DNA from 3 places in the Pseudoalteromonas sp. A757 genome. Region 1 is predicted to be linked to each of the others. Evidence: predicted binding sites of a transcription regulator. Region 1 holds the regulator's gene; each other region holds the start of a gene.
The links. The regulator sigma-54, encoded in region 1, starts transcription at its own class of promoters, with help from an activator protein. The targets are predictions, from matches to a motif close to GTTGGCACGNNNNTNGNNT.
Positions count from the first base shown of each region.

Region 2: DRB05_RS16625 (flagellar assembly protein T N-terminal domain-containing protein) is a predicted target of sigma-54. The motif match lies at 2,653-2,671, and genes of this name have one in related genera.
Region 3: DRB05_RS01060 (DUF2884 family protein) is a predicted target of sigma-54. The motif match lies at 2,055-2,073, and genes of this name have one in related genera.

Region 1 covers NZ_QNQN01000071.1:40,987-45,118, reverse strand. Annotated here, with positions in the region: gene lptA (lipopolysaccharide transport periplasmic protein LptA) at 1-140, shown strand, start outside; gene lptB (LPS export ABC transporter ATP-binding protein) at 140-865, shown strand; gene DRB05_RS14445 (RNA polymerase factor sigma-54) at 912-2,411, shown strand; gene hpf (ribosome hibernation promoting factor) at 2,441-2,728, shown strand; gene ptsN (PTS IIA-like nitrogen regulatory protein PtsN) at 2,730-3,188, shown strand; gene rapZ (RNase adapter RapZ) at 3,181-4,047, shown strand; gene DRB05_RS14425 (HPr family phosphocarrier protein) at 4,048-4,132, shown strand, end outside.
Region 2 covers NZ_QNQN01000072.1:215,260-219,391, reverse strand. Annotated here, with positions in the region: gene DRB05_RS16640 (FlgO family outer membrane protein) at 1-251, shown strand, start outside; gene DRB05_RS16635 (FlgO family outer membrane protein) at 265-903, shown strand; tRNA gene DRB05_RS16630 (tRNA-Arg) at 1,236-1,310, shown strand; gene DRB05_RS16625 (flagellar assembly protein T N-terminal domain-containing protein) at 1,421-2,617, opposite strand; gene DRB05_RS16620 (LPP20 family lipoprotein) at 2,819-3,295, shown strand; gene DRB05_RS16615 (flagellar protein FlgN) at 3,597-4,025, opposite strand; gene flgM (flagellar biosynthesis anti-sigma factor FlgM) at 4,018-4,132, opposite strand, start outside.
Region 3 covers NZ_QNQN01000048.1:25,853-29,984, forward strand. Annotated here, with positions in the region: gene DRB05_RS01040 (thioredoxin-like domain-containing protein) at 1-418, shown strand, start outside; gene DRB05_RS01045 (DUF2721 domain-containing protein) at 431-895, shown strand; gene DRB05_RS01050 (cytochrome c) at 997-1,443, shown strand; gene DRB05_RS01055 (hypothetical protein) at 1,636-1,821, opposite strand; gene DRB05_RS01060 (DUF2884 family protein) at 2,109-2,894, shown strand; gene DRB05_RS01065 (PLP-dependent aminotransferase family protein) at 2,934-4,132, opposite strand, start outside.

The DNA of each region.
Region 1 (4,132 bases):
TCACCTACGACATTGAAAAGCAATTGATCAGCGCTGAGCGCTCAGATCAAGAAGACTCCCGTGTAAGAACCATACTTGTTCCTGTAGATGATAAAAAAGACGCAAAAGATAAAAAAGCGCAGGAAGAAGGTAACAATTAATGAGCGAGCTCAAAGCAACGGGTTTAGCAAAGAGTTATAAAGGTCGTGAAGTCGTCAAGAATGTTGGCTTAAGTGTCCAAGCTGGCAGTATTGTAGGTTTGTTAGGCCCAAATGGCGCAGGTAAAACCACTACTTTTTACATGATAGTAGGATTAGTACCAAGCGATAAAGGTTTTATTCAGATTGATGGCGAAGACATCACTTTACTACCGATGCATAGCCGCGCGCGACTTGGCATTGGCTATCTTCCGCAAGAGTCTTCAATCTTTAGAAAGCTCACGGTCTATCAAAATTTAATGGCGATTTTAGAAACTCGAAAAGACTTAACTAAAGTTGAAAGAGAGGCTGAGCTAAATGAGTTATTAGATGAATTTAATATTCAACATATTCGCGATTCACAGGGTATGGCATTATCGGGAGGCGAAAGAAGACGGGTAGAAATTGCTCGCGCTTTAGCCGCTAATCCCAAGTTTATCCTGTTAGATGAACCTTTTGCTGGTGTTGATCCAATTTCGGTGTTAGATATAAAGACAATCATAGAGCACCTAAAAAACCGCGGTATCGGTGTATTAATCACCGATCACAACGTAAGAGAAACACTAGACGTATGTGAAAAGGCCTACATCGTTTCACATGGTGAGTTAATCGCTGCAGGCACGCCAGAACATGTTTTGGCAGATCAAACCGTAAGAGATGTCTACCTAGGCGAACAATTCAAGCTATAGTTAAGACGTAGTATTAATAACTGTTAAAAAGGATTGTTAGAGATACATGAGGCAATCATTACAGCTGCGCATGGGGCAGCAACTTACAATGACTCCACAACTGCAACAAGCTATTCGCTTGCTGCAGCTTAGTACATTGGATCTGCAACAGGAAATACAAGAAGCATTAGACAGCAATCCATTATTGGAAGTGGAAGAAGGTGATAATACTGACGGCGAAAATGCTGACCAACACGGCCAAGAAAAGAGCAGCACTGAAGATAATCAAAATTCAGGCGATGAAGCATCGGTTAGTGACTATGAGATAGACTCAGATACCGCCATGAGCAAAGACACGGTGAGCGATGATCTCGCCATGGATGTCACTTGGGACGAGTATATGAGCGCAGCTCCAGCCGCCAGCTCAGGTCCACTCCCTGATGACGATAATGTTTATCAAGGGGAAACCTCTGAATCTCTCCATGATTATCTCATGTGGCAACTTGAGTTGACTCCATTTAGTCCAACAGATAGAGCTATTGCGATTGCGATTATTGAAGCGGTCGACCTGTCAGGCATTTTAACACTCTCTTGCGAAGACATTTTAGAGAGCATTAATGACGAAGATAGCGAAGAGCCTATTGAGCTAGATGAAGTCGAAGCCGTACTCAAACGTATTCAGCTTTTTGACCCTGTTGGTATCGCTGCGCGTAGTTTACAAGAATGCTTATGTATTCAGCTAAACCAATTCGCCCCAGATACGCCATGGATTGCCGAAACGAAAATGATCCTGACAGAGCATATTGATTTGCTTGCCAGCCGTGACTATCGAACTTTGGCTAAGAAAACGCGCCTTAAAGAAGCCGATCTCAAAGAGGTGATGACGCTAATTCATAGTCTTAACCCAAAGCCTGCGGCAAGCATTATTCATGAAGAACCTGAGTATGTGATCCCTGATGTATCGGTGAAAAAAGTAAAAGGTCGTTGGGTCGTAGAGCTAAACCCTGATGCTATGCCTAAAATAAGAGTAAACGATCACTACGCTGCGATGTCTAGAACGGCGAAATCCAGTACGGATAGTCAGTTTATTCGCTCTCATTTACAAGAAGCAAAATGGTTTATTAAAAGCTTAGAAAGCCGAAATGATACTTTATTAAAAGTTACCAATTGCATTGTGCAACAACAACAGGCATTCTTTGAACATGGCCCCGAAGCAATGCGCCCTATGGTGCTAAATGATGTTGCTGAAATGGTTGAGATGCATGAGTCCACAATTTCCCGTGTGACAACACAAAAATATATGCATACACCTCGGGGAATATTTGAGCTGAAGTATTTCTTCTCTAGCCATGTAAGTACAGAAAATGGAGGTGAGTGCTCTTCCACAGCAATTAGGGCACTTATCAAAAAGCTGATAGCTGCAGAAAATACCGCGAAGCCATTGAGTGACAGCAAAATTGCAGATATCTTAGCTGAGCAAGGAATTAAGGTAGCGAGACGCACGATTGCAAAATATCGTGAATCCCTGGCCATTCCACCGTCAAATCAGCGTAAAAGTTTGATATAAGACGTAAAACCCAAGAAGGAAAAATGCTTATGCAACTAAATCTAACTGGTCGCCATGTAGAAATTACTGACTCATTAAGAGACTATGTCACCAACAAGTTTGCGAAGCTAGAAAGGCACTTTGATCATATCAATAACGTGCATGTGATCCTAGATGTCGAGAAGCTAGTACAAAAAGCAGAAGCAACATTACACGTAAACGGCGGCGAACTATTTGCATCAACAGAGCATCAAGATATGTATGCCGCAATTGATGGCCTTATCAACAAGCTAGATCGTCAAGTTATTAAACACAAAGAGAAGCTCACTCGACACTAAGATGAAATTAAGTGAATTAGTGAACAAGGACTGCAGTAAAGCTGCGGTCCTTTTTAATAGCAAAAAACGTATTTTAGAATACATCAGCGAACTGGCTCATAGTCAAATTCCAAATACCAGTCAGCATGCTATCTTGGACGCTTTAATGGCGCGAGAGAAATTAGGTAGCACTGGGATTGGTAAAGGCATTGCTATTCCTCATGGACGACTTGAAGGGTTAGATAAAATCCTTGCAATGGTACTTGTCAGTGAGCAAGGGATCCAGTTTGAAGCCATAGATAAGCAGCCGGTCGATATTTTTGTCGCATTCATCGTACCTGAAGGTGATAATCAACAGCACCTGAAGACCTTAGCGGCGATTGCTGATACACTCCAAGACAAGTCTTTTTGCAAAATGCTTAGGCAAGCAAAAAGTGATGATGAGTTATATGCAGTGATCCAAGGTGAATTTGATGAGTGATGAAGAAAAAGGACTCGAGCTTATCATTATCAGTGGCCGATCTGGCTCTGGTAAATCTGTAGCGCTTCGAGTATTGGAAGATTTAGGCTACTATTGTGTAGATAATATTCCAGTCAACTTACTGCCCTCTTTAGTCCGTAGTGTTTCCGACAATTATAATAAAATTGCAGTGAGCATTGATGTTAGAAACTTGCCTAAAGAACAAGACGAGTTTAATGACATTCTTGAGTACTTACCAGGCTTCGCCAAACCTACCCTGTTTTATTTAGACAGTGACGATCAAACCCTGATAAAACGCTTCTCAGAAACACGCCGTTTGCACCCGCTTTCACTGCATAACCTCCCATTAGATGTTGCAATTAAGAAAGAACGAGAATTATTAGATGTATTGATCACTCGCGCCGACTTCCTCATTGATACTACAGGCCTGAGCGTTCATCAACTTGCTGAAGATATTCGCGAAAAAATCTTAGGTAAAAAAGACAAACAACTCATTATTACCTTTGAATCTTTCGGCTTTAAACACGGTATTCCAAAACAAGCGGATTACGTTTTTGATGCGCGCTTTTTACCCAATCCACATTGGGAACCTGAGCTTAAGCCGCTCACGGGCCTAGATCAGCCAGTCAAAGACTATTTGTCGAGTCACAGCATCGTGCAAAAGTTTACTTGGCAAATTCAAACCTTTGTACAAACTTGGTTACCACACTTAGAACGTAACAATCGCAGCTATCTAACAATCGCAATAGGATGCACTGGAGGGCAGCACCGTTCGGTATACCTCGCACAAACCATAGGCGAGCGTTTTGCTAAAACCCACCCTAACGTCAAAATTCGTCATCGTGAGCAAGAGGGTTAAATGTTAGAAGATACGTTTTTAATCCAGAACAAGCTAGGTCTGCATGCCCGAGCTGCGACGGTTCTTGCTCAATTAGCTACCCAAT
Region 2 (4,132 bases), on a different contig from region 1:
GGGTCACACCCGAAGGCGACTTTATTTTTAGCCGTGATTTCTTAGAGTTATCTGACGACCATCCTTTTTTGTATGTGCTAGGCGGTACATTGGTTAATCATCAGGGCGGAGTGATGGTTAATGCCAGAGTGGTAGGGCTCAGAAGCAAAAGTGTCGTGGGCTCCGCTCAAGGCTTTTTGCCGCAAAATGTGGTCAATGCCTTGCAAGATGGCGCGGCATACGATGGCATTCGTATAGAGCGTGCAAACTAACTCGGAGGCTATAATGAAAAATGTAGTACTATTTGCGACAACACTTGCTTTACTTGGGGGCTGCGAAATGACAAAACAGGTGGCTCCAGAATCTACAGAAGCGCAGCAATCCGATATGGAAATATTGTACGCTATGATGAAAGAGCAAGAGCGTAATGAAGCTTCTCAAGCCACGGCAATGCAAGATATTGGCTTTATTAGCTACCGTCATCGCAAAGAAATTGCCAACTATGCTAATCAAATAGCTTTGGAACTGTCAGATACTGTTTTAGGGCAAAAGCCGGAGTCGATAGCGGTAGCCAGTTTTGTTAACTTTAATGAATCATTAAGGGATACTAACCAGTTAGGAAACCAATTGGCTGAGTCTTTAATGCACCAAATGCAAAAGCTGGGTTATCAAGCGCTAGACTTTAAAGCGCTTGGAAAAATAGAAGTGACATCCAGTGGCGATTTGACTTTTTCTCGTAACGCAAGCCGCTTGAGAAATGTGCAATCACCGAGTCATTTACTTACAGGTACTATGGTTTACCGTCCACGAGGCGTGGAGGTGAATGCAAGATTGTTAGAGTTTAACACCAGCTTAGTTATCGCAAGCACTATGGTGACCATTCCATACTTTATCCTTGATGAGCAGGCAACCGCTTCAAGATAACATTTCAGACAGCGTTTTTTAGACGAGAATAAAATTTAGGTTTTATTAAAAAACGCTATCCAATTTCTTATTCAAACCGTAGGGCAAGCAATGGAAAGTGCGGTAGTAGGTCGTAACTGTGTATATTCGCCTACTTATTAACTCCATTTATTCCTGCGAATAATTTGACTATTAATCTTTAAAAGTTCATTAAGATCAGTATACTAAAGCGAAGTCATTGAGATGCAGTACGACCGGTAGTCAACAAATCTCGACTTTAATTGGTATTAAGTAACGCAGACCTCGCTAGTGAAGGTCATAAAAGGTGATTGTTACCTGATATTTTAAAGATTGTCCCCATAGTTTAATGGATAAAACAAGGCCCTCCTAAGGCTTAGATGTAGGTTCGATTCCTACTGGGGACGCCATTAGTATTCACTTCTGCGTGGAATTACCAGAGTAAATGGGCGGCGAAAGGATGTTGTAGAGTGTGTAAAGCTATCGAAAAACCTGTCTTTTGCAAGTGGTAGTCTTAACGCTACAGCTCAAACTCATTCTCATTTTCCATTTGAATTTCAACTAAGTCATTAATTTGGACATTATGAAGTGGGCGATTGCTGATGTTTACTGCAATGGCGTTTTGCGCATTCACTTGGATCACTTGCAACTTATTAATGGTTTTAATTTGATGCATAAACACTTTACCATCGACATTAGTCAGCGGATTGCTATGCGCTACGTTAAGGATCTGGCCATTCTCTAAGCCATGCATACGGCCCAAATTAATAACGACTTGTTCATCATCAATATGTAGGATTTTGCCATTGGTTGGTAAGCAGGCGACCGCTGCGTTTAAATCAGTTGCGATTTGTGTCAGCGTGGTTTGGATCTCATCTGCATAATCTGTCTGCCAAAAGCGCTCACTGTACACATCGATTAATTTGGTTTTCTTAAACGGCCACACGCCTTGAGTCGCATATTGCTTTTGCCATACCCTTTCATGAGAAAGCGCATCAAACAGCGCAAAGTCTACCTTGAAGCTTCTTAAGTATTTATCACTTTGCCAAAATGCGAGGTCACTATTAAGTTTATCGACACTAGCAATATCAGTAATTTGACTCAGTAGTACAAACTGGCTGTTGGTATTTGCTGTAATGGTTTCGATTAGTTGTTCATTATAATCAAAACGCTGGCTGAAAAAGCGGCTAACATCTATGGTCTGTGCAAAATAGGGAACGGGCTCTAAGCTCAACTTTTGTTCGGTCATTGTCTGATATAGACGCTCGCTGACCACTTTATTTATGTCAAAAATTTGACCTAAAGTTGCTTGGTGTTTATTTTTTAACTGGCTTTGTGTGACTGCAACCTGTTTATTGTATGCACTGGTCGGGCACTGAGCACTCTGTGGGGTAATATCAATATGTAATGTCACTTGCCATGAGTCACCGACTTTGGCTTCAGCAATTACGTTGGCGCTTTGAATCTCAGCATTTGAGCGGATCTTAAGTTGATCTTGGGTGAGCACACCATCGGTGACGGTTTGTACACTGCTTACCGAAGCCCCAGAAAACAGCAAAGCTTGTGTAATGGCATCGTTTACCGCCTTTCTTTTTGCTTTTTGATGATCGCCATTTTTAACGTCAGCCATGCCAGTAACTTCAAACCATTCAGCATAAGCAGGATTAGTTAAGGTGATACACAACAATGATAGACTGCTCGCAAATTGCTTTTTCATGTTTAAATGCCCAGATCAAAAACTACCCTCTAACTCAGCAATACCTGTGCCAAATTTTGGCAAGGTTCGTGCATAATCATACATTATGAAGGTTAATTTTACTTATTGCCAATACTCAATAAAGCCGCAATAACCCTGCGAGATTAAGATGCAGGGGAGGTGTTAAGTTTGATTGGTATAGATTGTAGCGGAGTGCGGGAAATGCGTATCACTAATTCTATCAATACAATTGTTATGATTTGCTCGCTGACATGGCTCAGCAGCTGTTCAAGCCTCGTTGACAAGCACATTGAATATGAAACGGTGCAACCGGAAACTTTTCCTGTTTTACGTGCTGTGGGGTATGCGCCTTTAAGTGCTCAGCCGGGTAAAACTGCGGGTGAGAAGCAGCTGATGGCCATTAAAGTCTCAAAATTAGAAGCCTATCGTGAGCTGGCTGAGCAACTCTATGGCCAGAATTTGACATCCACTATCACGGTAAAGGGTGCTATTGCCCAAAACGACGGCCTTAAGAGCCAAGTAAATGGACTTGTTCGTGGGGCTAAGGTGCTGAAAAGTTACGCGGTCGGTGATACTTACGCGACTGAGTTAGAGCTTGATATGAAACGTGTTTATGATTTGTATGTTACTCAAGTCAAGCCTCAGAAAATCAAAAAAATATCTTACAGTTTTAAGTAAGCAGTCTAGAGCCTGTTGACCTTTGCTGCTTGATTTTTGTTTTTCTAAGAAGATTTTGGTCGCGACGATCGATTTGCCGGCTAGGCTCAGCCTTGTATAAATACCAATCAAGCTGCTGTAAACACAAACCTGAAAGATAAACAGGCCATAAATAAGCTAATCTAGAATATGCTTTTCTTAGAATTCTAAAGCAGCTGTGATGATTATTATCATAAGGAGTATAGAGAAGTGTTATCGTGTTGTTTTTAACGCTCGTGAGGTATTCGCTAGCACCAAAGGCAGAGCTTCCTCAAGCGAGTCATTAAGCTTTTAAATTACGTACTAATTCACTGTCGCTACTTTTCACGCTGCCATCTTGACCATAGGTAATCGAAGTTGGCGCCCCAATTAAAATTCCTTTCAATTCACGAGTGCTTACATTGGCTTGGTGGGCCGTTTTAGCATTGATTTCATTTTTAGTTTGGCATTCGTGAAGTAGAGTACGTACTTTAGCGATGAGTGGGATTACATCATCGTGCTCAAAAACGTGGGACTCGGTTTTTGATAATTCATTATCGAGCTTTTGTAGTTTTGAAATGAGAGTTAACTTTTCACGAGCAATTTCTTTTAAATTGTCGCCTCTCCGAGAGGCCAGCTCATCAAGCTCACGCGCCAGAAGCTGGGTCATCGCTTCTAGCGTCGAGATTTGTTCTGAAAGTTTGTGGTGGCAAAGCCGAACCAAGTCATCCATATATTTCGAACTCAAATGCCGCTATGTTTTTAGCTAGTTTTTCCGCGTCAACTTGATACTTACCTTCTGCAATCGCTTTTTTCAGCTCTTCGACTTTCTTATCGTCA
Region 3 (4,132 bases), on a different contig from region 1:
TGATGACTATCAGACCTACATCCATACCGGTGACATCTTCAAGCACTTGCAATTTACGGATATAAAAAACCAAACCATTCAGTTCGATACTAAACACAAAAAACTCGTAATTTTATTCGCGACGTGGTGCTCTGATTCGCAGCGTTTATTGAGCGAACTAAAACAATCGGAACTACTCATCCAAGCAGATTTAACCATCGTTGCCATCGGCCGAGAAGAAAATAACACTACGCTTGAGCAATTCAACGAAGCCATGCAATTGCCCATACATCTTGTTGCCGATCCCAATCGAGATATTTACAACACGTATGCCAACAAAGGCATTCCAAGAGTCATCTTGCTTGATGAGCATAACCAAGTGATGCAAACCCTTATCGGTGAGCAACCCAACACTTTATCAAAACTAAACTGGAATTAACGAGGTAACTATATGAATCCAGAAGTCGTTAGCATTCTCACGATGGCCAAAGTTATCCAAACCGCCGTTGCCCCTGTATTTTTAATTACGGGTATTGCTGCGACCTTAGGAGTGCTATCAAACCGTTTAGCACGGATCACAGATAGAGCTCGTTTACTTGACCGCAAGATCAATACCACGCAAGATGAAGAGCTAAAAATGCACTTTAGTCGAGAAATGCGTGCACTGCTAAAACGGTCTCGCTTTATTCACGTTGCATTTAGCATGAGTGTACTCAGTGCGTTGCTTGTATGTGCAGTGGTTATGCTACTGTTCATGTCACACTTGTACAGTATGCCATTAGGCATTACTTTATCGTCTTGTTTTATCGCCGCTATGGTGCTGCTCATTGGCGCATTTGTCTCTTTGCTTGGAGAAATCTTTTTAGCCACCCGCAGTATGCGCAGGGGTATGATATTCAAAGACATAGAGAGCTGACTATTTAAAACTAGCTGCCTCCGTCACAGGGCACTAATCGCAGTTATTTGATTATATTTGTAATTTACATTGAAAATAGGGAAAAATATTAGGGGTTTACTATGAAGAAACTACTTACCGTCACACTATTTAGCTGCCTTGCCGCGACAGCGCAAGCTAACACCATGTTTGAATCAGCTGAAGATGCGATTGAATATCGCAAAGCATCTTTTCAATTGATCCGTTTCCAGATTGGTAATATGGGCGACATGCTAAAAGGCAAAGTACCATTTGATGCTGAAGTATTTAAACAACGTGCTCACAATGCTGCGCAATTATCGCAAATGCCTTGGGAAGCATTCATTGACGGCTCTGACAAAGGCAATACTGATGCTCTACCAGCCGTTTGGTCAAACAGAGCTGAGTTCGATGGCAAAGCCAAACAATTTGCCGAGTATGCCCAAGCATTGGCTGTTGCAGCTGACTCTGGCGACAAAAAACTGATTGCTTCTGCATTTAAAGATTGGGCAAAAGGCTGTAAAGACTGCCACAAATCATTTAAAGATTAAGAACGCAGATCGTATAAAAACAAAACAGCCGCATATTTGCGGCTGCTTACTATCTGAATATTTCGTCACTTGTTTAGTGAACACCAACAACGCAGTAACTCAGACAATGCACCTAGTAACCCATAGCCCTGCTTAATCACATAGCCAAATTGAATTACTGTCAGTGCTAGACTGGTAGATGACGTCTAGTGATCAATCATCAATATAGTCGAAATCATCATCGCCTAGATTTCTACGTAGGCGTTTTTGCTCTAAGTAGTCGTCTAGCTTTCTTTTGACTTTACGCTTTTGCTTGTCATGTTGGTTACGACCCAACTTTTCAAATTCATCGTCTGCAAAATCATCATCAAGCGCATCGTAAGAGAATGTCTTACCCACAACTTACTCCAAAATAAAATAGTCATTAATAAAATGAGAGCCATCTCTCAAGATCACTATTTAGCGCTAAATTGTCATTCTGAAAAGTGAGAGTTTCTTATCCTTACAATAAAAATTTTTTATTGCTAATTCTTTTTGATAAAAATAACTATATTTTAGTCAATTCCATCACTTTTTGAGCACATAAGTTTTCAATTAAAAAACATAAAGCATTGATCTTAATACAACTAATATTTGGCATTGTTCTTGATACAAAAAACATGTAACTGAGCCAATAAGGATCGACCATGAATAAAATTTTACTACTAACAGCAGCAACGATGATGACAGCCACTGTCGCTGCACACGAAAAAAATAACATCACGTTTAGCGGTGACAATTGTGAAGTAGAATTTCAGAATGACGTTAGGATCACGCCTGATAACTTGGTGATCACAACAGCCAAAAACAAAACAGCTGAGATCAACAACCTTGGCGAACTGACACTCAATGGCGAGCGCATTGCACTCGATACGCAGCAAAAAACGATGCTCACGCAATATGGTGATGAACTAAGAGGCCGCCTACCACAAGTGGCTGATATTGCTTTTGAAGGCATAAAATTAGCGGGCGTTGCCCTTAATGAAGTAGCGCAAACCTTTAATTTAACCAGTTTAGATAGTATTCATGCAGTGATCGATGACCTCGAAACAGAAGTGCAAAATACGTTTTATCAGCAAGGTGCGTTCGTGATGGGCAAGCAAACTTTTGATGAGTTTGGCCAAAATTTCGATAATCAGTTTGAAGAAAAAATCGAAACGGCAGTACAGGGGGCCATGATGCAATCGATAGGTAGCTTACTGGTTGCAATTGGCAACGAAATGTCGGATGCAAACGGTGATATAAGCAGCTTTGAACAACGGATGGAAAACTTCGCAACGCAAATTGAAACTAAGGTCGAACAACAAGCAGAATCTATTGAGAAAAAAGCAGATGCACTGTGTGGCGACTTTGAACAAATAGCGAAAAACGAGGCCATTGTCGCAAAGTCTATCCCTGCCATGTCAGAGTACCAACTGTTTAAATTTAAATAATCCGACGTTGGCATAACTTACAATTTAATTAAGGGTACGTTATGCCAACCCTTTTCTTTGTGCATCGGCCAACTCACCCAGGGTTTTAATCGCTTGCTCTACCGAATTCCCCCAAGGCAAGCCATAACTGATACGTATACAATTTTGATATTTTTTGCTGGCACTAAATAGCGTACCAGGCGTAATACTGATCCCACACTCCAAAGCTCTTTGGAACAGCAAGGCTCCGTCAACATGCTTACCTAAGTCTAGCCACAGCACACAACCACCTTGCGGGCGGCTGACTCTTACCTCACTACCAAATGCGGCATTCACCGCTTGGATCATGCGATCTCGATTCTCAATTAACCGTTTACGAACCAACTTTAAATGGCGCTCATAACCCCCTGAGCTGAGAAAGTCCGCCAGAGCCCATTGATTCATTAAAGATGACGAGCAGCTCAACGCACGTTTTATGCGCTTTGCTTTTGCACTAAATTGACTGGCAACCATCCAGCCCACTCGATAGCTAGGTGCAGCGGTTTTTGAGAATGAGGCACAGGTGATCACTAAGCCCTTTTGACTAAATGCTTGTGCTGGTATGCCACGCTGCTCAGTAAAGTATAAATCGCCATACACATCGTCTTCTATCAACACCACGCCACGTTGCTCTAATAGTGCCACCAGCTGCGCACGTCTCGTATCTGGCATAAAACTACCGAGCGGATTACTAATACTGGTAGAAAACACGCAAGCTCGAATATCATGTTTTTCAAGCGCACGCTCAAGGTCGCTCAGCCAAATGCCGTCATCCGGACAAACAGGGATTTCGATGGCCTTTAGTCCCAAGTTTTCAGCCAGTTCAACAATGCCAAAATAACAAGGAGATTCAATCGCTATCACGTCTCCAGGCTTAGTTACCGCTTGTAACGCAATCGCTAATGCTTCTTGCGCGCCATTGGTGATCACCACTTCATCCATGTCTATTGCTAAGCCCATATCCAAATAACGCCGCACGATTTGCTTTTTTAAGCTATCTAAACCATCCATAGGACCATAATTGATGAGCTCATTCCCAGCTTCTTTCATTACACGGCGCATAATTTTGGCAAGTACTTGCTCAGTACCAGCGATGGCAATGGGGTTAGCGATACCTAAAGGGATTGTATGTGGCTGATGGATCCCATTATAGACTTGTTCAATCAACGCCTGCTTGTTAACCACTACGGGTTTGGCGGGTAATCTTGCACGCTTTGGCG